DNA from 3 places in the Arthrobacter sp. LAR12-1-1.1 genome. Region 2 is predicted to be linked to each of the others. Evidence: riboswitches for the same ligand, from Rfam matches in the RefSeq annotation. Region 2 holds a riboswitch; each other region holds the start of a gene.
The links. Region 2 has a riboswitch for S-adenosylmethionine ahead of MRBLAR12_RS11145 (aminotransferase class V-fold PLP-dependent enzyme). Riboswitches for the same ligand answer to the same signal wherever they lie in the genome.
Positions count from the first base shown of each region.

Region 1: it holds a riboswitch for S-adenosylmethionine, as region 2 does, so the genes downstream of both, MRBLAR12_RS17475 (bifunctional o-acetylhomoserine/o-acetylserine sulfhydrylase) here and MRBLAR12_RS11145 (aminotransferase class V-fold PLP-dependent enzyme) in region 2, are expected to answer to the same signal.
Region 3: it holds a riboswitch for S-adenosylmethionine, as region 2 does, so the genes downstream of both, MRBLAR12_RS22750 (DUF1737 domain-containing protein) here and MRBLAR12_RS11145 (aminotransferase class V-fold PLP-dependent enzyme) in region 2, are expected to answer to the same signal.

Region 1 is NZ_JBEGIG010000034.1:304,804-311,889, reverse strand. Features, by position in the region: gene MRBLAR12_RS17475 (bifunctional o-acetylhomoserine/o-acetylserine sulfhydrylase) at 56-1,372, opposite strand; SAM riboswitch class IV at 1,435-1,550, opposite strand; gene MRBLAR12_RS17470 (VOC family protein) at 1,721-2,359, shown strand; gene MRBLAR12_RS17465 (CPBP family intramembrane glutamic endopeptidase) at 2,457-3,224, opposite strand; gene MRBLAR12_RS17460 (histidine phosphatase family protein) at 3,325-4,005, shown strand; gene MRBLAR12_RS17455 (amidohydrolase family protein) at 4,053-5,282, opposite strand; gene MRBLAR12_RS17450 (NAD(P)/FAD-dependent oxidoreductase) at 5,294-6,436, opposite strand; gene MRBLAR12_RS17445 (glycine C-acetyltransferase) at 6,826-7,086, opposite strand, start outside.
Region 2 is NZ_JBEGIG010000012.1:663,319-670,404, reverse strand. Features, by position in the region: gene rsgA (ribosome small subunit-dependent GTPase A) at 1-642, shown strand, start outside; gene hisN (histidinol-phosphatase) at 721-1,533, shown strand; SAM riboswitch class IV at 1,695-1,808, shown strand; gene MRBLAR12_RS11145 (aminotransferase class V-fold PLP-dependent enzyme) at 1,843-3,261, shown strand; gene MRBLAR12_RS11140 (class I SAM-dependent methyltransferase) at 3,415-4,191, shown strand; gene MRBLAR12_RS11135 (Nramp family divalent metal transporter) at 4,324-5,610, shown strand; gene MRBLAR12_RS11130 (metal-dependent transcriptional regulator) at 5,627-6,340, shown strand; gene MRBLAR12_RS11125 (fluoride efflux transporter FluC) at 6,357-6,806, shown strand; gene crcB (fluoride efflux transporter CrcB) at 6,806-7,086, shown strand, end outside.
Region 3 is NZ_JBEGIG010000078.1:137,537-144,622, reverse strand. Features, by position in the region: gene MRBLAR12_RS22770 (hypothetical protein) at 1-212, opposite strand, end outside; gene MRBLAR12_RS22765 (DUF305 domain-containing protein) at 459-1,067, shown strand; gene MRBLAR12_RS22760 (O-succinylhomoserine sulfhydrylase) at 1,183-2,391, opposite strand; gene MRBLAR12_RS22755 (rhodanese-like domain-containing protein) at 2,391-2,810, opposite strand; gene MRBLAR12_RS22750 (DUF1737 domain-containing protein) at 2,807-3,136, opposite strand; SAM riboswitch class IV at 3,149-3,263, opposite strand; gene MRBLAR12_RS22745 (hypothetical protein) at 3,605-4,561, shown strand; gene MRBLAR12_RS22740 (aminodeoxychorismate lyase) at 4,725-5,693, opposite strand; gene cls (cardiolipin synthase) at 5,787-7,086, shown strand, end outside.

The sequences.
Region 1 (7,086 bases), on a different contig from region 2:
CCCGGCGGCCGGCCGTCCCGTCGAGGGGACACCGGCCGCCGGCCGCCCTGCTTGCCTAGGCGCCCTTGGCCGCGCGGAATCCGGCGTCGAGGTCCGCGAGGATGTCGTCGATGTGTTCCAGGCCCACCGAAAGCCGCACCAGCCCAGGATTGACGCCGGCGATCGCCTGCTGTTCGGGCGAGAGCTGGCTGTGGGTGGTCGACGCCGGGTGGATTACCAGGGAACGGACATCGCCGATGTTCGCGACGTGCGAGTGCAGTTCGAGCGCATCGACGAACCGCTTGCCGGCCTCGGCTCCCCCGGCGATGTTGAACGCCACGACGGCGCCGGTCCCCTTGGGCCCGTACTTGCGGCCTCGCTCGTACCAGGGGCTGGACGGCAGCCCGGCGTAGGCGACCGATTCGACGTCGTCCCTTGCCTCCAGCCAGTGCGCCACCTTGGTGGCGTTGGCCACGTGGCGTTCGACCCGCAGGCTCAGCGTTTCGATGCCCTGGGCGATGAGGAAGGCGTTGAACGGGGAAACGGCGGAGCCGAGGTCGCGCAGGAGCTGGACGCGGGCCTTGAGGATGTAGGAAAGGTTCGCGCCCAGCGCCCCCTCCGCACCGAGATCGCGGGCGTAAACCAGGCCGTTGTAGGTAGGGTCCGGGGTGTTGAAACCGGGGAACCGCTCCGGGTCCTTGCCGAAGTCGAAGTTGCCGGAGTCCACGATCACGCCGGCGATCGCGGCGCCATGGCCGCCGAGGTACTTGGTGGCGGAGTGGACCACGATGTCCGCGCCCCACTCGATGGGCCGGATCAGGTACGGGGTGGAGAGCGTGTTGTCGACGATCAGCGGCACCCCGGCCTCGTGCGCCACATCGGAGATGCCCTCGATGTCCAGGACGTCCTGGCGGGGGTTGGAGACCACTTCGCCGAAGAACAGCTTGGTGTTGGACCGGACGGCGTCCCGCCACTGGTCCAGGTTGTCCGGGTCCTCCACGAAGGTCACGGAGATGCCGAATTTCTTCAGCGTGTGGGCGAGCAGGTTGTAGGTTCCGCCGTAGAGGCTGGGGCTGGCCACCACATGGTCCCCGGCCTCGGCGACGTTGAGGATCGCGAAGGTCTCCGCGGCCTGGCCGGAGCTGAGCAGCAGGGCCGCGAGGCCGCCTTCCAGGCTGGCCACGCGCTGCTCGACGGCGTCCTGCGTGGGGTTGCCGATCCGGGTGTAGATGGGGGCGAGTTCGGCGAGTGCGAAGCGGTTGGCGGCGCTTTCGGCGCTGGGGAACACGAACGACGTCGTCTGGTAGATGGGCAGGGACCGCGCGCCGGTGGCGCTGTCCGGCTCCTGGCCGGCGTGGATCTGGCGGGTTTCGAAGGACCAGGCGTTGGACATTGATGCTCCTCAAAGGGACCGGGCACAGCACCGGCCAGGGCTTTGGGCCCGGACCGGCACAGGCGCCGCGCTTGCCCTCCGGCGGGCGCCGGACGGCCAGGTCTTCACCCGGGGCACCCCACCGCGATACGAGGGTTGCCGGCCAGCAAGCCGGGGCTGTGCGCTGGCACTCATGACCTGGCTTCAGTGTAGGAATGGCGGCGGAGCCCTGGATAGCTTTGTGACGAAGATGAAGACGGTTGCCGTGGCGGCGCCTCGCGGGACACCGCGCCTGCCGCCGTCGGACATCCCATGACGGTTAGGGGAACCTAAGCTGAGAGGTCCATCACAAAGTGCCAAGATGATGGCATGCGCATGGATCACGTCTCTTACGCCTGTGAACACGATGGCTTGGCAGCCACCACTGAACGTATTGCGTCTGCCCTCGGCGTTGAAGCCGTGAAGGGTGGAGTGCACCCCCGTTTCGGGACACGCAACATGATTATCCCGCTCGCGGGACACAAGTACCTGGAAGTCGTGGAGGTCCTGAACCACCCGGCATCGGACAAGGCCCCGTTCGGCCAGGCAGTCCGGGCACGCTCGGAAGCGGGCGGCGGCTGGATGGGCTGGTGCGTCGAGGTTGACGATCTCGCCCCGTTCGAGGAGCGGCTGGGCCGCGCGGCCGTCAACGGCAACCGGAAGTTTCCGGACGGCCGCGAACTGGTCTGGAAGCAGATCGGCATCCTGGGGCTCATCGCGGACCCCCAAGTGCCCTACATGCTCAAATGGGAGGGCGACCCGGAGCTGCACCCGTCCAACGCCTACGCGAGCGAAGTCAAGATGTCCGCACTGACCATTGCCGGTTCGGCAGCGCGCGTGACGGAATGGCTGGGCGAGCCGGTTGAAAAGCCGCTGGAAGACGTCGCCGTGAACTGGATCGCGCCGCACGGTACTCCGGGCATCCTCTCTGTCACCTTCGAGACAGCCTCCGGAGCGGTCACGATCTAACGCTCCACCTGCCCCACGCTTCGGCCGCCATCTCTTAGGTGCCAACGATGTCACCTAGGAGATGGCGGCCGAGATCATTTAAAGGCCGGCCAGGTACTCAGCCCAGGCCCACGGCCTTGCCGAACAGACTGAATCCCACGAACGCCACGGTGTCCAGGATGGCGTGGGCGATCACGAGCGGCATCACCCGTTTGGTCCGCGTGTAGACCAGCGCGAAGACGACGCCCATTATCGCGTTGCCGATGAACGGCCCGAACCCCTGGTACAGGTGGTAGCTGCCGCGGAGCAGGGCGCTGGCGGCGATGGCCGCCGGCATGCCCCAGCCCAGTTTCCCGAGCCGGTCCAGCAGGTAGCCCACCACAATCACTTCCTCCACGATCCCGTGCCGGATCGCGGACAGGACCAGTACCGGCACGGTCCACCAGTACGGGTCCAGCGCGCTGGGGATGATCGACGTCGTGATCCCCAGCGCCCGGCCGGCGGCGTAGAGTCCCAGGGACGGAATGCCGATGAGCGCGGCGAGCCCCAGCCCCTGCAGGAGGTCCTTGCCGGGCCGGGCGAAGTCGAAGCCGATCTTTCGGAACGCCGAGGTTCCGCGCTCTCCGGCCGGCCAGTGTTCGGTGAGGAAGTAGATCACGAGGGCCACCGGGACCAGCGCGAAGAAGATGTCCAGCATCTGGTAGGTGAGGTCGAAGTATTCGCGCGGGCTCTGCGAACGGTTCAGCGTGGACGTCCCCTGGGCCAGTGGCGCCGTGGTCATCTTGTCCAGCAACTGCACCAGGGAGTAGACCGCGGACTGCCCCAGCGACAGGCCCAGGACAATCAACATTTCGAACCGCAGCCGACGGCGGGAGGGAACCAACATGTTCCTATCTTGCCTGCAGTTGCCGATTGTTTGCTGGTGCCCGCGTGGTGCCGGCCGCGCCGGTGCCACCGGCTTTTTGGGAGCCCTATGCTTGGGGATTATGAGTGCGCCCCGGAAAATCATCATGATCCGGCACGGCCAGTCTGCCGCCAATGCCGATACCTCGATCTACAACCGTGTTCCGGACTACCGGATCCCGTTGACACCCCTGGGCCTGGAGCAGGCCACCGCGGCCGGGGAGGAGGTCCGGCGCCAGCTGGGCGGCCGTCCGGTGTGCGTCTACGTCTCCCCGTACCTGCGCGCCTACCAGACCCTCGAGGCGCTCAACCTCGGTCCCCTCGTGGAGCGGGTGATCGAGGAACCGCGCCTGCGCGAACAGGACTGGGCCAACTTTCAGATCGCCGGCGACATCGAGGACCAGAAGGAGCTCCGCAACGCCTACGGGCACTTCTTCTACCGCTTCCGCGAGGGCGAGTCCGGTTCGGATGTGTACGACAGGATTTCCTCCTTCATGGAAACCCTGCACCGGCACTGGTCGAAGCCCAGCTATGCCCCGAACGCACTGTTCGTGACGCACGGGCTGACCATGCGGCTGTTCTGCATGCGCTGGTTCCACTGGTCCGTGGAATATTTTGAGTCCTTGAACAACCCGGAAAACGCCGAGGTCCGCACCCTGCTGCGCACCTCGCGCGGCAAGTACGAGCTCGACAAGCCGTTCACGCAGTGGGAGGAGAGGCGCGTGGACGAGACCGTCCTCGACGCTCCGCCCATGGTGTTCTAACCGGCTCGAGCCGGATCAGAGAGCCGCCTGGCTAACGGACGGCCTGGCTAACGGACCGGCTGCGCTGCGCCGGCCCGCCACACCGCGTGCGTCAGGGGGATGCCGGGCCGGTAGGCCAGGTGCGTGGCGGAAGGCGCGTTGAGCAGGTGCAGGTCCGCGCGGTGTCCGACGGCGATCGAGCCCACCGCGCGTTCGCCGTCGACGTCCCTCCCGGACTCCCGGCCCAGGGCCAGGGCGCCGCCGTAGGTCGCGGCGCGCACCGCCTCATGGACGCTGAGGCGCATCTGCAGCACGGCGGTGGTGACGCAGAAGGCCATGGAGCTCGTGTAGGACGTGCCGGGGTTGCAGTTGGACGCCAGCGCCAGCTGCACGCCGGCGTCGAGCAGCTCCCGGCCGGGGGCCAGCGGCTGCCGGGTGGAAAGATCGCAGGCCGGAAGGCAGGTGGCCACCGTGCCGCGCTGCCCGGCTCCAGGCGTGCCGTTGCCGCCGCCGTCCCAGCCGGACCAGCTGGCGGCGAGCGCGTCGACGTCCGCAGCAGAAAGGTAGTTCACGTGGTCCACGCTCGCGGCGCCGACTTCCACGGCCAGCCGGACGCCGGGACCCTCCCCGAGCTGGTTGCCGTGGACCCGCAGCCCCAGCCCGGCCGCCTTGCAGGCCAGCAGCACCCGGCGGGACTGGTCCTCGTTGAAGGCGCCCTGCTCGCAGAAGACGTCGGCCCAGCGGACGTAGGGCCTGACCGCGGTGAGCATCGGCCCGCAGACCAGCTCGGTGTAGTCCTCTGCGTCTATCCCGGCGGGAACGAGGTGCGCCCCAAGGTAGGTCACCTCGTCCGCCACGGTAGAGGCGATGCGGGCGCTGCGGGCCTCGTTCTCGAGGTCCAGGCCGTAGCCTGTTTTGGTCTCCAGGTAAGTGGTGCCCTGTGACACGGCCTCCGCGACGCGGCCCATCGCCAGCCGGGTGAGGTCGAAGTCGCTCGTGCTCCGGGTGGCACCGGTGGTCACGGCGATCCCGCCGGCGCTGTAGCTCTCCCCCGCCATCCGGGCCTCGAACTCGGCCGTGCGGTCCCCTGCGAAGATCAGGTGCGTGTGCGAATCGACCCAGCCCGGCAGGAGCGCCCGGCCCCCGGCGTCCACGGCTTCGTCGGCCGCCGGAGCGTCCGCCGCGGGGCCGAGCCAGGAAATCCGCTCCCCCTCGATCACCACCGCCGCGTCGCGGAGGACGCGGTGTTCCGCGTCCTGGGTCATCAGTTCGGCGATATTGGTGATGAGGGTGCTCATGGATCCATTCTTCAGCGCCGGATGGACCAGCGGGTTGCGGCCAGCGCCTCCGCTGTCCGGGATGCCGGACTAGCGTCCCGCGCGGAGGGCACAGCCGGGGCAGCTGCGGCTGCGGCTGCGGATCCCTGGCCGGCCAGGATCAGCCCGGCGGCCAGTTCCGCGATGCCGGATGAGGTCTGGAATCCGTACCCGCCCTGGCCGGCGAGCCAGAAGAATCCGGTGGCCTCGGCGTCGAACCCCACCACGGGGACGCCGTCGGCCGCCTCCGTCCGCAGCCCCGTCCAGGCCGTGCGGACGCCCCGGATCCCGAGTGTGGTGATCGTGTTGAGCCGGGCGACGAGCCGTTCGATGTCGCCGGGATAGGGCCGGGCGTCCTCGGGCCCGCTGGGCACGTGTTCGGCGGGCGAGATCAGGACCTGGCCGTCGTCGGGCCGGAAATAGAAGCTGTCATCGGCCGCCGCCACCATCGGGCAGGCCTCCGGGAGGGGATTCTCAACGTCGACGATCGCCGCGGTGCGCCGGTACGGCTGCAGGCCCAGCTTCTCGACGCCGCTGAGGACGGCGAGTTCGTCTGCCCAGGCGCCGGCGGCGTTGACCACGACGGCGGACTGGAAGCCTTCCTGCCCGGCACCCAGTTCCCAGCCGGTGCCGAGCCGCTGGGCCGAATGGACCCTGGCGCCGGTGATGATGTCCACGCCGCCGGCCTCGGCACGGCGCCGGTGGTCCTCGAGCAGGACGGGGGCGTTGCAGGCGAAGGATCCCGTGTCCAGGCCGGCGGCGCTGAAGGATTCCGGGACAAGGGCGGGGCACAGCTCCAGCGCCTCGGCGTGGGTGATGGGGCGCATGTGGCCGCTGGCCTCCGCCCGGACGGTGGCGTCGTCCCCGATCAGCATGAAGCTGCGCGGCGTGAGCACCGGTTCCGGACGTTCGGCGTCCTGGGCCGCGATGAGGTCCAGGGTCCGGACGGTCAGTTCCTGGACCACGGGCGGGCCGTAGCTGGGAATCAGTTGCCGGGCCGAGCGGGCCGAGGTGTGGTAGGCCAGGGTCTGCTCGGCTTCGATCAGGGCCACGCTGCATTGCCCGGCCAGGGTGGAGGCAAGGGACAGGCCGGCGATACCGCCGCCGACAATTACGACATCGTAATGAGCTGACATGGTCCCATCCTTGCAGATTGTGGCGTCAGGCCGCTCCAACACCTGCGCCAGCGCGGCCGCGTGCCGGCCCGGGACATGCCCTTCCCCGGTCCGCACGACTGGACATGTCCCTCGTTGCCGCGTGCCGGCCCGGGACATGCCCTTCCCCGGTCCGCATCGCTGGACATGTCCCTCGTTGCCGCATGCCGGCCCGGGACATGCCCTTCGTTGGTCGTGGCCGTTGGACGAAGTGGCATTATGTCCAGTCCTCGCTGCCGGAGCTGGGCATGTCCCGCGGATAAGCCAGTGGAGGAAGCCTGGATGAACGAGCACGGCCGGGGCAGGCCGGACCCCTGGAGTGAGACCGGACCCCGTGCTGAACTGGGGCCCGGCCTCAGGGATCAGCCGCCCTAGGCTGCGGCCACCGCCGCGCGGCTGCGCACGAATGCCTGGACGCAGGCCTCGACGTCGTCCGTGCTGTGCGCGGCCGAAAGCTGGACGCGGATCCGCGCGGCGCCCTTGGGCACCACTGGGTAGCTGAACGCCGTGACGAAGACGCCGTTGTGGAGCATGGCGTCGGCCACCTTGGCCGCCATGACGGCGTCGCCGAACATTACCGGGACAATCGCGTGCTCGCCGGGGAGCAAGTCGAAGCCTTCCTCGCTCATGCG
Region 2 (7,086 bases):
CTGCTGCTCGTCACCAAGGCCGACGTCAAGGATCCCGCCGAGCTGCTCTCCAATTACCAGCACCTCGATTTCCCCGTCATCATCTCCAAGACCGCGGACTCCGCCGCTTCCGGCATCGACGCCCGTTCCGACGACGGGCTTTCCGCCCGGCTCGACAAGGACGCGGTGTCCCAGCTGCGCGACTACCTCGACGGCAAGGTCACCGTGATGCTGGGCCATTCCGGCGTCGGCAAGTCCACCATGGTCAACGCCCTGACCGGGGCCGAGCGGGCCACGGGAGGCGTCAACGCGGTCACCGGCCGCGGCCGCCACACGTCCTCCTCCGCCCTGGCGCTCAAAGTCAACGATGCGCCAGCCGGCAGCTGGATCATCGACACCCCAGGCATCCGGTCCTTCGGGCTGGCCCATGTGGATCCGGACCGGATCCTCCGCTCCTTCCCGGACCTGGAACCGGGCACCGACGACTGCGAACGCGGCTGCAAACACGACTCCACCGCCGTCAATTGCGGCGTCGACAAGTGGGTTGCGGCCGGGCACGCGGGGCCCTCCGGACCCGCCAGGCTCGCGTCCCTGCGCCGGCTGCTGGGCACGGATCCGCGGCTGGAAGCGCAGGAAACCAAGGAACTGGGCACCGTTTCCTAAGCCCGCCCGGCAACAGGGCCTGCGGCGCCGTGCCGCGGCCTCCCGCCCGGCGGCCCGGTTTGACGGTAGTTTGGAACCATGAGCCAACCCGCTTCGAGCTACAACGATGACCTGCGCCTTGCCCATGTACTGGCAGATTCGGTCGATTCCCAGACCATGAGCCGCTTTAAGGCGCTCGACCTTCGGATCGAGACGAAGCCGGACCTCACGCCCGTGACCGATGCCGACAAGTCCGCCGAAGAGGCCATCCGCGGCCAGCTCTCCCGGTCCCGTCCGCGCGACGCGGTCCTGGGCGAAGAATTCGGCAGCTCGGGCCACGGCTCCCGCCGCTGGATCATTGACCCGATCGATGGCACCAAGAACTTTGTCCGCGGCGTCCCGGTCTGGGCCACCCTGATCGCCCTCGTCGATGAGGGCGAGCCGGTGGTCGGCGTCGTCAGCGCACCGGCACTGGGCAAGCGCTGGTGGGCCGCCAAGGGTGCGGGCGCCTACACGGGCCGCTCGCTCGCCGCCGCCACTCGGCTGAAAGTATCCAACGTCTCCAAGCTCGAGGACGCCTCGCTGTCCTACTCCAGCCTTGGCGGCTGGAAGGAACGCGGGAACCTGGACGAGTTCCTGGGCCTCACCGAGGAAGTGTGGCGTACCCGCGCCTACGGTGACTTCTGGTCGTACTGCCTCGTGGCCGAGGGGGCTGTGGACATCGCCTGCGAACCCGAGCTGAACCTCTACGACATGGCCGCGCTGGTTCCGATCGTGACCGAGGCCGGCGGCCGCTTCACGTCGCTCGAGGGCGAGGACGGCCCCTTCGGCGGCAACGCCCTCGCCACCAATTCGATCCTCCACTCGGAAGTCCTCAAGCGGCTCAACCCCGGACTCGACGACCTCCTCTAGGCTCAATCACGGCGCAATCGAACAAACTGCGGCGGCAGCCCCCACCCGGGGCCTGCCGCCGCTTTTTGTTCGACGAACATGCGTTTTTCGCACGTAACAATCCGCTTCACAATCGCTGGCCGTCTTTTCCCCGGCTGCGCGGATGTCCTACGCTCGATGCAGGTCACGAGTGCCAGCGCTAAACCCCGGTTTGCTGGCCGGCAACCCTCCAGACGCGGTGGGGTGCCCCGGGTGACGACCTGGCCGGTCCGGAACGGACCCGGCAAGCGCGGATTCCCATGATGTGGGGTCCTGGTCGAGTGAGGTCCCATGACAACTGCCATTTTTCCCGCAGCCCCCGAATTCCACGCCGCTGCGGCCCGCCCGCTGGCCGCCGTCACCGGCGCCGAAATCCAGGCCCCGCTGATCACCGGCGGCCACGCCCGCTACGCCAACCTCGACTACGGCGCCTCCGCCCCGGCACTGTCCGTCGTCTCGGCCTACCTGAACGAAATCCTGCCGTACTACGCGAGCGTGCACCGCGGCGCCGGCTACGCTTCGCAGATCAGCACGTCCGTCTACGAGAACGCCCGGGACATCGTGCGGGACTTCGTGGGCGGCCGGCCGGACGATTCGGTGATCTTCACCCGCAACACCACCGATTCCCTGAACCTGCTGGCCGGCTGCCTGCCGCTCCGCGACGGACGGCCGGTGGGCGAGGTCCTCTACCTCGACATCGAGCACCACGCCAACCTCCTGCCCTGGCAGAACGTCCCGCACCGCAGCGTCGTGGCCGCCCCCACCCTCGCGGCCACTGTGGACCGCCTGCGGGACGAGCTCGCCCGCGGCGGCGTGAGTCTGCTGGCCGTCACCGGCGCTTCCAATGTCACCGGGGAGATCCTGCCGATCCGGACTCTTGCCGCACTGGCGCACGAGTACGGCGCCAGGATCGTCGTCGACGCCGCGCAGCTGGCCCCGCACCGGCGGATCGACATCGCCGCGGACGACGTCGACTACCTCGCCTTCTCGGGGCACAAGCTTTACGCCCCGTTCGGCGCCGGCGTGCTGGTGGGGCGGACGGACTGGCTCGACGCCGGCACCCCGCACCTGGCCGGCGGCGGCGCGGTCCGGGACGCCCGGCTCGACTCCGTCAGCTGGACCACCGGACCCGCCCGGCACGAGGGCGGCTCGCCGAACGTCCTCGGCGCGGCCGCCCTGGCCCGCGCCACCCAAGTGATCGCGGCCCTGGACCCGGAGCAGTGGCAGGCCCACGAGGACGCCATCCGGTCCTTCCTCGTCGAGGGTCTGCACGGCATTGACGGCGTGACCGTTCACCGGATCTTTGCCGATTCGACTCCCGCTTCTTCCCCCGGAGTCGATCTACCGGGCACCGGCACCATCGGCGTCGTGAACTTTTCGGTGGAAGGCTACGACGCCGGGCTGGTGGCCGCCTACCTGTCGGCCGAACACGGCATTGGCCTGCGCGACGGCCGCTTCTGCGCCCACCCGCTGCTCAAGCGGCTCGGCCTGCCTGCAGGCTCCCTGCGCGCCAGCTTCGGCCTCGGCTCACGGCTGGAGGACGCCGAGCGCCTGTTGGCCGGCCTGCAGCAGCTGCGGCAAACGGGACTCGGCTGGGACTACGTGGTGGACGCCGGCCGCTGGGTGCCGGCCAACGATACCCGCAGCTACCCTCACTGGGCGCCGAACACCCCGGGCACCGCTGGTGCCGCGCCGTGCACGGAGGACTAGGCACGGCGGACTAAGCAGGTGTACTAACCCGAGGCAGGATCAGGACCCCAGCGCCGGTGCGGTAAATTCGAAAGGTATCTGAAACCAGCAGGACCTTCCCGAAGGAGATCGCACGTGGCAAGCGGCGGACCCCAACTGCACAGTAGCTCCAAACTGCACAGTGGTTCCAAACTGCACAGTGGCCCCAAACTGCACAGTGAACGTCGCCAGGAACTCGGACAAAGCTTCCAGGACGGCGGGGAGCACTATGAACGCGTCCGCCCTAGCTATCCGCAGGAGTCGGCCGACTGGCTGATTCCGGCGGGGGCCAAGGACGCCGCGGACATTGGCGCCGGCACCGGAAAGTTCACGGCGCTTCTGGCAGAACGTGGACTGCGCACGGTGGCTGTTGACCCCTCAGCGGACATGCTCGAGCAGTTGCGCCGGACCCTGCCCGGTGTCACCGCCATCGAGAGCAGTGCCGAGAAGACGGGCCTGGAGCCAGAGACGTTCGATCTCGTCACGGTCGCCCAGGCATGGCACTGGTGCGACCCTCGCCTGGCCAGCGCCGAGATTGCCCGGATCCTGCGGCCGCACGGCGTGCTGGGCCTGACCTGGAACCAACTGGACACCGCTGTGCCCTGGGTGCACCGGCTCTCACGCATCATGCACGCCGGGGACGTCCTCAAGCCACACTTCCGCCCGCCGGTGGGCCCCGAGTTCACCGGAGTGGAGAGCCACCTGACCCGGTGGGAGGATTCCGTCACCACGGAGGACATCCAGGAGCTGACCAAGTCCCGCAGCTACTACCTCGCGGCATCGGAGTCCACCCGGGCCAAAGTCATGGCCAACCTCGACTGGTACCTGCACGAGCACCTGGGCCACGCCCCCGGCGACGTGCTCCGGTTGCCTTACCTGACCCAGACGTGGCGGGCCTTCCGGATTGCGTGAGGCCATCGCCGGGGCTTATCGTTTCGGTATACCTAATAATTACTTGTAGTCGCACAAAACTTTGACACTGGCTGCTATTCCGGCCAGCCAATCATCGCGTCAACGTGGACGCGCCAAATCACAGGAGCGGCAGTGCTGGATGTAAAGGGCCACGAGCAACCGCCCCAGGGCGCACAGACCTACAAGCATCCGGGTGCCCGCAGGGCGCTGATCGGCCTGTTGGGGCCAGCGTTCGTGGCGTCAATCGCGTACGTGGACCCCGGAAACGTGGCCGCCAACCTGACCGCCGGCGCCCAATACGGCTACCTGCTTGTGTGGGTCCTCGTGGCCGCCAACATCATGGCAGTCCTGGTCCAGTACCAGTCCGCCAAGCTCGGGATCGTCACGGGCAAGAGCCTCCCGGAGATTCTCGGCGAGCGGCTCAAGCCCTTCTGGCGGCGCGCCTTCTGGCTGCAGGCCGAAGTCGTGGCCGCCGCCACCGACCTCGCAGAGGTAGTGGGCGGGGCAATCGCCCTGTACTTGCTTTTCGGACTCCCACTCCCCCTCGGCGCCGTGATTGTCGGCGCGGTGTCGATGCTCCTGCTCGCGGTGCAGGCCCGGCAGAAACAGCGGCCCTTCGAATTCATCATCATGTTCCTGCTCGGCATCATCACCATCGGCTTCCTCGCCGGGCTGTTCATCAGCCCGCCGGATCCGGGGGCGGCCCTGGCCGGGCTCGTGCCCGGCTTCCAGGGCCCGGACACGGTGCTGCTGGCCGCCAGCATGCTAGGCGCCACCGTCATGCCGCACGCCATCTACGTCCACTCGGCCCTGTCCCGGGACCGGCACCGGCCAGACGAACACCAGCATGTTCCCCCGGCGGCCGTCGCGCGCCTGGTCCGGGCTACCCGGTTCGACGTCGTGGCCGCGCTGGCCATCGCCGGCCTGGTCAACATCGGCATGCTGCTCCTTGCCGCCTCCACCCTCGGCGGCGAAGAGGGCACGGACACAATCGAGGGCGCGCACGCCGCCATCACCGCCAACCTCGGGCCCATCGTCGGCGTGATCTTCGCAGTCGGGCTGCTCGCGTCCGGCCTGGCATCGACATCGGTGGGCTGCTATGCCGGCGGAACCATCATGCAGGGTCTGCTCAAGATCCGGATCCCTGTCATGGCCCGCCGCGTGGTGACCCTGATTCCGGCCGTTGTGCTGCTGGCAGTCGGCTTCGACCCCACCTGGGCACTCGTGTTGAGCCAGGTGGTCCTCAGCTTCGGGATTCCCTTTGTCCTGGTCCCGCTGGTGGTGCTGACCAGCAATAAGACCCTGATGGGCCGGTTTGCCGACGGCCCGGCCCTCCGAGTCGCCGCCATCATCAGCGTGGTGCTCGTCGTGGCACTTAACCTGGTCCTGCTGTGGCTCACTTTCTCCGGAGGCAGCTGAAGGTAGGCTTAGGTCTGTGAAGACCAGTACGCCCTCCTCCTCGATCGAGGACTACGTCAAGGTCATCTATTCGTTCACCGAGTGGCAGCGGAAGCCGATCACCTCCACGCAGCTGGCGCAACGCCTTGGCGTCGCCAACTCCTCGGTTTCGGAAATGGTCCGCAAGCTCAAGGACCAGGGCCTCGTAGACCACAAGCCCTACAGCGCCGTCACGCTGACCAGCGACGGCGTCCGGCTCGCCCTGTCCATGGTCCGGCGGCACCGGCTGATCGAGACTTTCCTCGTCCGGGAGCTCGGGTACCGCTGGGACGAGGTCCACGACGAAGCAGAGCTCCTTGAGCACGCCGTCTCCGACACCTTCATTGAACGGATGGCCGCCAAGCTGGGAAACCCGACACGGGACCCGCACGGCGATCCCATCCCCGCCGCGGACGGCTCCGTGCTGGTGCCCGCCGCCCACCGGCTGAGCGAACTCGACGACGGCCACACCGGCCGGATCACGCGGATCAGCGACGAGAACCCGGAGCTCCTGCGCTACCTCGCCGCCGAGGACATCGATCTCGACGCCGAAGTGGAGGTGGTGGGCCGGAGGCCGTTCGGCGGCCCGATCGTGGTGCGGATCGGTTCCGCCGCGGAGCCGCGGGAATTCGATTTTGCCGAGGAAGTCGCTTCGGCCCTCTGGGTCCACAGCGACGCCGCGCACGCAGGCTGCAGCGTTACCGGCCCATGAGTGAAAAGTGAGCTGAGTGAAGAGCGTGCTGGACGAGCGCCGGGCCGCGCCACGCCCCGGCGTGCCGGGCTGGAAAGCCTGGTCCGCCGTCGCCGTCGGCGGGCTGATCGGAACTGAGCTGCGGTTCGGCGCCGGCCTGATTTTTCCCGAAAGCGCCGGCGCGGTGCCATGGACCACGCTGGCGATCAACGTGGCCGGGAGTTTCATCCTGGCCACCCTGACCACCATCTGGATCGCGCGGCCACAGACGGCCTTCTGGCTGCGGGCCGGTATCGGTCCTGGCCTCCTGGGGTCCTTCACCACCTTTTCAGCGCTCGTGATAGTCATTGACCAGCAGATCCGCGCCGGGTTCCACGCCACATGGCTGGCCTACCTCGGGCTCTCGCTCGTCCTCGGCCTCGGGGCCGCGGCCGCCGGCTGGAAAACCGGCAAAGCGACTGCCGACCTCGGCGGGGGTGCCCGATGATGACCGCGCTCGTGGTGGGGTTATGCGGGGTGGCGGGAGCACTGCTGCGGTTCGCCGTCGACTCCTGGTTTGCGCACCATCAAGGTTCCCGTCCGCACTGGCCGTGGGCAACGTTTGCGGTCAACGTCGCCGGATCGTTCATCATCGGCTTGTCCGTGGGCCTGACCGGCCACCTGGAGTTGGGGGCCGACTGGCACGCCGCCATCGCGACCGGGCTGGCCGGCGGCCTGACAACCTTCAGCTCATGGACCACAGCAACGGTCCGTCTGGTCAGCGAAAC
Region 3 (7,086 bases), on a different contig from region 2:
GCCCATTCCCCGCGGGCCGGGGCAACTGCCCATGACGCGATGGCTCCGCCGCCTGCGACCAGTCCGGGTCCCGGGCTGACAGGTAGCGGCAGGGCCGCCCTGCCATCGGCGTCGTGTGTGTGCCAGTCGAGCTGCACCGATCCTGCGTCGATGCACCCGGCCTGCGTGCCGTCGGCGGCCGCGGGCTCCCTGGCCGCTCCCCCTCCCGGCATGGCTCCGGCGTCGCTCCACAACCCGGACGCGCGCGCCGGCGGCGCGATCCTGACCTACTCGTATCTGCCCGCAAGTCCTTCGCCGGGCGATCTGTCCATCAGCCGGACGTAAGACGGGGCCTTGCCGTGTGGTGCCCGGCGCCCCTCCTTACCCCACACGTTCCGGCCGGATTTTTCCCCCGGCGCGGGCGTGCCATCCGCAGGCGTGCAACAACGCCATTTTGGCTATTGAAGGACTTGACCCCCATGAAGAAGACCCTGACCATTTCTGCCCTTGGCATCGCCGCCGCCATCGCCCTTGCCGGCTGCGCGGGCAACTCCGGAAGTTCACCCGCCGGCACCATGCCCGGCATGAGCGGCGGCATGGGCATGTCGTCCAGCCCGGCCCCCGCCGCCTCGGACCACAACGCGGCAGACACCATGTTCACCCAGGAGATGATCCCGCACCACGCCCAGGCCGTGGAAATGAGCGACATGATGCTCAAGAAGCAGAGCATGGACGCCCGGATCGCCGCACTCGCCACGAAGATCAAGGCTGCACAGGCACCCGAAATCGAAAAGATGACGGTCTGGCTCAAGACCTGGAACGAACCCACCCAGATGGCCGGCGGCCACAGCATGGGCGACGCAATGATGGGCGGTGACGATCTCACCAAGCTCGACGCCGCCCAGGGAACCGATGCGGCCAAGCTGTTCCTGACCCGGATGATCGCCCACCATGAGGGCGCGGTGATGATGGCCAAGACTGAAAGCAGCCAAGGCAAGAACCCGGAAGCCCTCATCCTCAGCAAGGCAATCGTGACCTCCCAGGAAGCTGAAATCCAGGAAATGAAGGCCCTGCTGGCAAACCTCTAGCCCGCGTCCCGGCCCCGGTCCGGTTTTCGGACCGGGGCCTTCCCGGCCACCCCGCCCGCGTTGGCCCAGACCTGCGTTGGCCCAGACCTGCTTGAGCGCTAGACCTGCTTGAGCGCTAGACCTGCTTGAGCGCCTGGCCGAGGTCGCGGATCAGGTCCTCCACGTCCTCCAGGCCCACCGAAAGCCGGACCACGCCGTCGCTGAGCCCGATCGCCGCACGGCCTTCCGGGCCCATCGCGCGGTGCGTCGTAGTCGCAGGATGCGTGATGAGCGTCTTGGCATCACCCAGGTTGTTGGAGATGTCGATGATCCGCAGCGCGTCCAGCAGCGCGAAGGCGGCCTGCTTCGCGGTGCGTCCCGGCGAGGGCGAAAGCTCCAGCGTGAGCACCGTCCCGCCGGCCTTCATCTGCTTCACGGCGAGTGGGTACTGCGGGTGGGATGGCAGCAGCGGGTACTTGACCCAGCTGACCGCAGGCTGTCCCTCGAGCCATTCGGCCAGCCGCAGGGCGGAGGCCGAGGAATGGTTGACGCGCAGGGCCATGGTCTCCAGGCCCTTGGTGAGCACCCAGGCATTGAAGGCCGAGAGCGCCGGACCGGTGTGCCGCATGAGCTGCTTGACGGGCCCGTCGATGAATTCCTTGGTGCCCAGGATCGCCCCGCCGAGCACGCGGCCCTGGCCGTCGATGTGCTTGGTGCCGGAGTAGACCACCACGTCCGCGCCGAGCTCTCCGCAGCGCTGCAGCAGCGGGGTGGCGAAGACGTTGTCGACCACCACCGTGGCCCCGGCCGCATGCGCCAGTTCGCTCACCGCGGCGATGTCCACGATTTCCTGCATGGGGTTCGACGGCGACTCGAAGAATACCGCCGTGGCCGGCTCGGACAGGGCAGAGCGCCATTGTTCCAGGTCCGGGCCGTCCACGAAGACCGTCTCGACACCCCAGCGCGGCAGGATCTCGTTGAGGATCACAAAGCACGAGCCGAACAGCGAGCGGGCTGCGACTACGCGGTCGCCGGCAGCCAACAGCGCGCCCAGCGCGGTGAAGACGGCGGACATGCCGGACGCCGTCGCAAAACACGCCTCGGTTCCCTCGAGCAGCCGGAGCCGCTCCTGGAACGTGGCGACGGACGGATTGCCGTAGCGGGAGTAGACGAAGCGCTCGTCTTCCCCGGTGAAGGCACGCTCGGCGGCGGCCGCGGACTCGTAGACGAATCCGGAGTTGAGGAAGATCGGCTCGGTGGTTTCCTGGAAGCCGGTGCGGTCAAGGCCGCCGCGGACAGCCTGGGTGTCGGCGGCCCAGCCGGCGGCGTCGGGATTGAAAGTCATCAGATCTTTCCAAGGTTGGTGGGCAGGCCGCGGTTCTTCCAGCCGTTGACGGTGCGGTCGCCAAAACGGTCGGTCTCGCCTTCGAAGCCCTCAAGAACGTTGTACGAGGTGTATCCGGCGGCCGTCGCGGCCGTCGCGGCGGCGATCGAGCGGACACCGGAGCGGCAAAGGAACACCAGTTCGACGGCGGAGTCCTCCGGTGCCTCTCGCCTTAGCTGTTCCACGAAGTGCGGGTTCGGTACGCCGCCGGCGAGGTTCCACTGGATGAAAAGCGGATCGTTCCGCTTTCCGCCCGCGGACGTCGTGTCCGGGATGCCGATGTGGGCCCATTCGCCCTCGGTCCGGACATCCACCAGGAGGGCTCCAGCCTCCAGCTTGGCCCACGCCTCATGGGGGCTGAGGTCTCCGGCGTAGCTCATGCGTGGCCCTCGAATGCCCCAACAGCGTCAATCTCGTCGGCATCGAGCTCATCGACTGCATTGGCCACGGCGGCGTCCGCGCTCGCAATCGCGGCCGGCAGGACCAGCGCCTGCGCCACGATCACGGTGCTGCCGTTGAAGGTGGCGGCGGGGCTTCCGTGCAGGACATAGCCCTCGGCCAGGGCGGCGGACACGCGCTCACAAAAGGCGCGGTCATCCGTGCCGGTGAACAGCCGGTAGGCCAGTCTTTCCTCGCCGGCAGGTGGTGCACTGCGTGCTGTGGTGCTGAGTATTTCGGGTACCGCGGGTGTTGACGTGGGGGGCACGACGGATCTCCTCTTTCACGCTTGCAGCTCGAATTCTCGATTGCCGAGTATTCACCTGAGGCACCCCGCCGCGAAAAGGGAGGGTTGCCGACCGGCCAGTCAGGGCTTGGCACCGGTTCTCATTACTCCCCAAAAACGTAACACCTACGACGCCGGCCCGCACCGCCGTCGTCGTCATGTTCCGTAACCGGGCCACGCCCAGGCGCTGGCGCCGGCCGGGCCCAGCGTGGGGCGGGGCGCGGCCGAGTAGTGGCGGGCTCCAATTTCGGGTACAGCCCACTCGTGTGTGCGCGGACGATTCGCCGTCTACTGGAGGACATGGCCGACGTGTCGGCCGGATTCTCAGGTTATTCGGGCTGTCCGTGAATCGAGCCGTCTGTCCATCAAAACAAGTTGTCTGTGAATCAGTGGCCGGAACCGTCGGAGCTACAGCCATGGCCCGGCCGGTGACGGCGGAATGGAGCAATTGTGGGCCCGCGCATACTGGTTACCGGGATAGCAAGCGCCGCCGGCCGGACCGTCGCGGCCCAGCTCGAAGCCCGCGGACTCCCGTATCTCGGCTCCGACGCCCGCGCCGACTCCCGCCAGGCGGAGGATGCCCCCGCCGCGGCCGCGGTCAGGCTCCTGCCGGCGACGGACCCGGACATGATCCTGGACCTGCGCCGGCTGGTGGACCGTGAAGCCATCAACGTCATCATTCCGACCCTGACTGTGGAACTTCCGGTCCTGGCCGCGGCCCGTGCCGGTTTCGCCCAGGACGTGCGGATCATCGTGGGCGACCCCGCCGCGGTGGCCCTCGCCAACGACCAGCTGTTTACCACCTGGGCGTTGCAGGCAGCCGGGATTCCGGTGCCCCAGTTCGCGGTTCCGGGCGACCTCGCCGCCGCGCCGGCATCCCTCGCCTCCCTCACCGGGCCCGTGGTGGTCAAGCCGCGGGTCTTCAAAGGCTCCCATGGTGTCCACGTGCTGGCCGGAACCGCCTCGGTTAGCTGGAAGAACATGCCGGCGGGGCAACTTGTCCAGGAGTTTGTCCCGGGCGCCGACTACGTGTGCCTGGTGTTCGGCACTCCGGCACGCAACGCGATGGCGCCGGTGGCGGTGGTCCTCGAGAAGACCAGGACCCCGTATGGACACGCCGGCAGCGACGAAGTCAGCCGCAGGGTGCCGGCGAGCCAGGCCGGGGACGTGCGGAAGCTGGGCCTGGCCGCCGTCCGCACGCTCGGGCTGACCGGGCCGGTCCAGGTCCGGATTCGCCGCCGCGCGGACGGAACCCCCGTGGTACTGGGCGTCTGCGCGACCCTGGGAGAGAACAGCACCTGGGCCCCGGAAATGCTCGACGCCGTGCTGGCCACGTTCATGCTCCCGGCGTTCAACCCGGCCTCGTTCCGGCGGTGCCCGGCGGTTCCCGCGGACGCCCTGGGGTGAAGCGCGGCCCGGCAGAACGGTGTGCTCACGCAGTCGCTGAGTCTCCCCACCTTTGAGGCCGGAGGACGGCGTGTTCCCACAAACCGCCGTCGTTACTGCGGTCCCTGGCCGCAAAACCGGTGAGTATCAGCGGCGCCTGCCGTGCAGCACCGGCCTGGCCGCACTATTCGATGGTGGCGAACAGGGCGTTGAGTTCGGCCGTGAGCTGGCGTCGCAGTTCCGGGGTGCCGATTTCCTGGCCGTCGATGTGGTTCACCGGGGCCAGGAGCCGGATGCTGGAGATCAGCCAGACCGCGTCGGCATCCAGCAGGTCCTTCGGCTCCAGCGGGCCGTAGCCCAGCTCCCAGCCGGCGGCCTTGGCGGCGGTGAACAGGGCGCCCTGCGAGGTCCCCGGCAGAATGCCGCTGTCCAGCTGCGGGGTGATGAGCCGCCGGGTTGTGCGGACGCCACCGGCGCCGTCGTCCGCGGTTTCCAGGTGGGCCAGCAGAACGGTCGACGTCGGTCCCTCCAGGACCCGGCCGTCCGCGGACGTGAAGATGACGTCGTCGGCGCCGTGCCGGTGGGCGTAGCGCAGCGCCGCCATGTTCACGGCGTAGGAGAGGGTCTTGGCGCCGAGCAGCAGCCAGGGGGCGCGCTCGCCGACTTCGCTGTCGTAGCCACGGTCCAGCAGGATGACGTCGATTCCGGTCTCGCGCTGCCGGCGGCCCGCGGCCGCGGGCGCGGAGGCCTGGACCCAGCACGTGGGGGCGGCGGCGCCCTCCGGCCCGCGGGTCACGAGCAGCTTCACCACAACCTCGTCTTCGTCCGCGCCGCCTGTTGCAGCCGCGGCAGGATCCTTCCCCCGGAACTCGCGGAGGACGGTTTCCACTGCCCGCCGCCACGCGTCCTCGGCAGGGATGTCCAGCTCCAGCAGCCGGGCAGAGCCGGCCAGCCGGGTCAGGTGCGCCTGGATCTTGCGGGGCCGGCCGCCCACAGCCAGGAGGGATTCGAAAACGCCGTCGCCGCGGGTGGCGCCCAGGTCCGTGGCCATCAGTTGCGGCTGCGACGCGTCGGCAACGCGGCCGCCGTCGAACGCCGGGTCGAGGAAGACCAGCACGGTCGCGGGCGCAGGAACAGGGGCTGCAGAGATCATGGCTCCAGCTTAGTCTCGGTGGTCCCGGGATAGGATTTGCTCGTTGCCCGTTCCGGAACTGTTCCGCGGGCTTGTACTTTTAGGGGTTCGCCTGTGCTGTGGCCATTTCCGCTGGCGGAAACTTTACCGTCCTGGGCGGTTTTGATCCTGACGGTAATCGACTTCGCCATCCGCGTCCTGGTCCTGGGCATCATCCCAGGGAACCGGCGGCCCACCACAGCGATGGCGTGGCTGCTGGGCATCTTCATTGTGCCCATCCTTGGGCTGGCCCTGTTCCTGCTGTTTGGCAACTTCCGGCTCTCCCGCCGGCGCCGTGCCCAACAGGACGCTGTCAACACCCGGATCCGGGCCGGGACGTCGGACTTGGAAGAAGTCGAAAGCCGCTACGACGGACCCGAATGGGTGGCCTCCGCCGCTGAACTGAACAAGACGCTGGGCTCGCTGCCAATGGTGGACGGCAACAGCGTGGAGCTGCTGCCCGGCTACCCCGACTCCATCAAGGCGATGGCCGCGGCCGTCCGCGGCGCCAAATCCTTCGTCAACGCCGAGTTCTACATCATGAGCACCGACCACGTCACGGACGATCTGTTCACCGCAATGGAAGAGGCGGCGGAGCGCGGCGTCGAGGTCCGCGTCCTGTTCGACCACCTCGGCAGCCTTCGCATCAAGGGCTACAAGCAGCTCAAGGCCCGGCTCAACGCCAGCAAGATCCGCTGGCGGCCCATGCTGCCGCTGAACCCGTTGCAGGGGCAGTGGCGGCGGCCGGATCTCCGCAACCACCGCAAGATCATGGTGATCGACGGCGAGATCGCCTTCACGGGATCCCAGAACCTGATCGAGCCGTCCTACAACAACCCCAAGCACCGCAAAGTGGGCCGTGAATGGGTGGAGCTCATGGCCTGCATGCGCGGGCCGATTGTCACCACGCTGAACGTAGCCTTCGCGACCGACTGGCTCAGCGAAACCGACGAATCCCTTGAAGGGCAGCTGGAACACCGGCCCGAGCCCCACGCCGGAAACATCACGGCGCAGGTGGTCCCCAGCGGCCCGGGTTTTGTCACCGAGAACAACCTGCGGCTGTTCAACACCCTCATTTATTCGGCGCAGCACAGGATCTCGCTCTGCAGCCCCTATTTCGTCCCGGACGACTCGCTGCTCTACGCGGTGACCACGGCGGCGCAGCGCGGCGTCGAGGTGGAACTGTTCGTCTCGGAAAAGGGCGACCAGTTCCTGGTCCACCACGCGCAGCAGTCGTACTACCAGGCCCTGCTCGAGGCAGGCGTGCGGATCTACCTCTACAAGGCGCCGTTCGTGCTGCACGCCAAGCACTTCACCATCGATGACGAGGTTGCCGTGCTGGGCTCCAGCAACATGGACATGCGCTCCTTCTCGT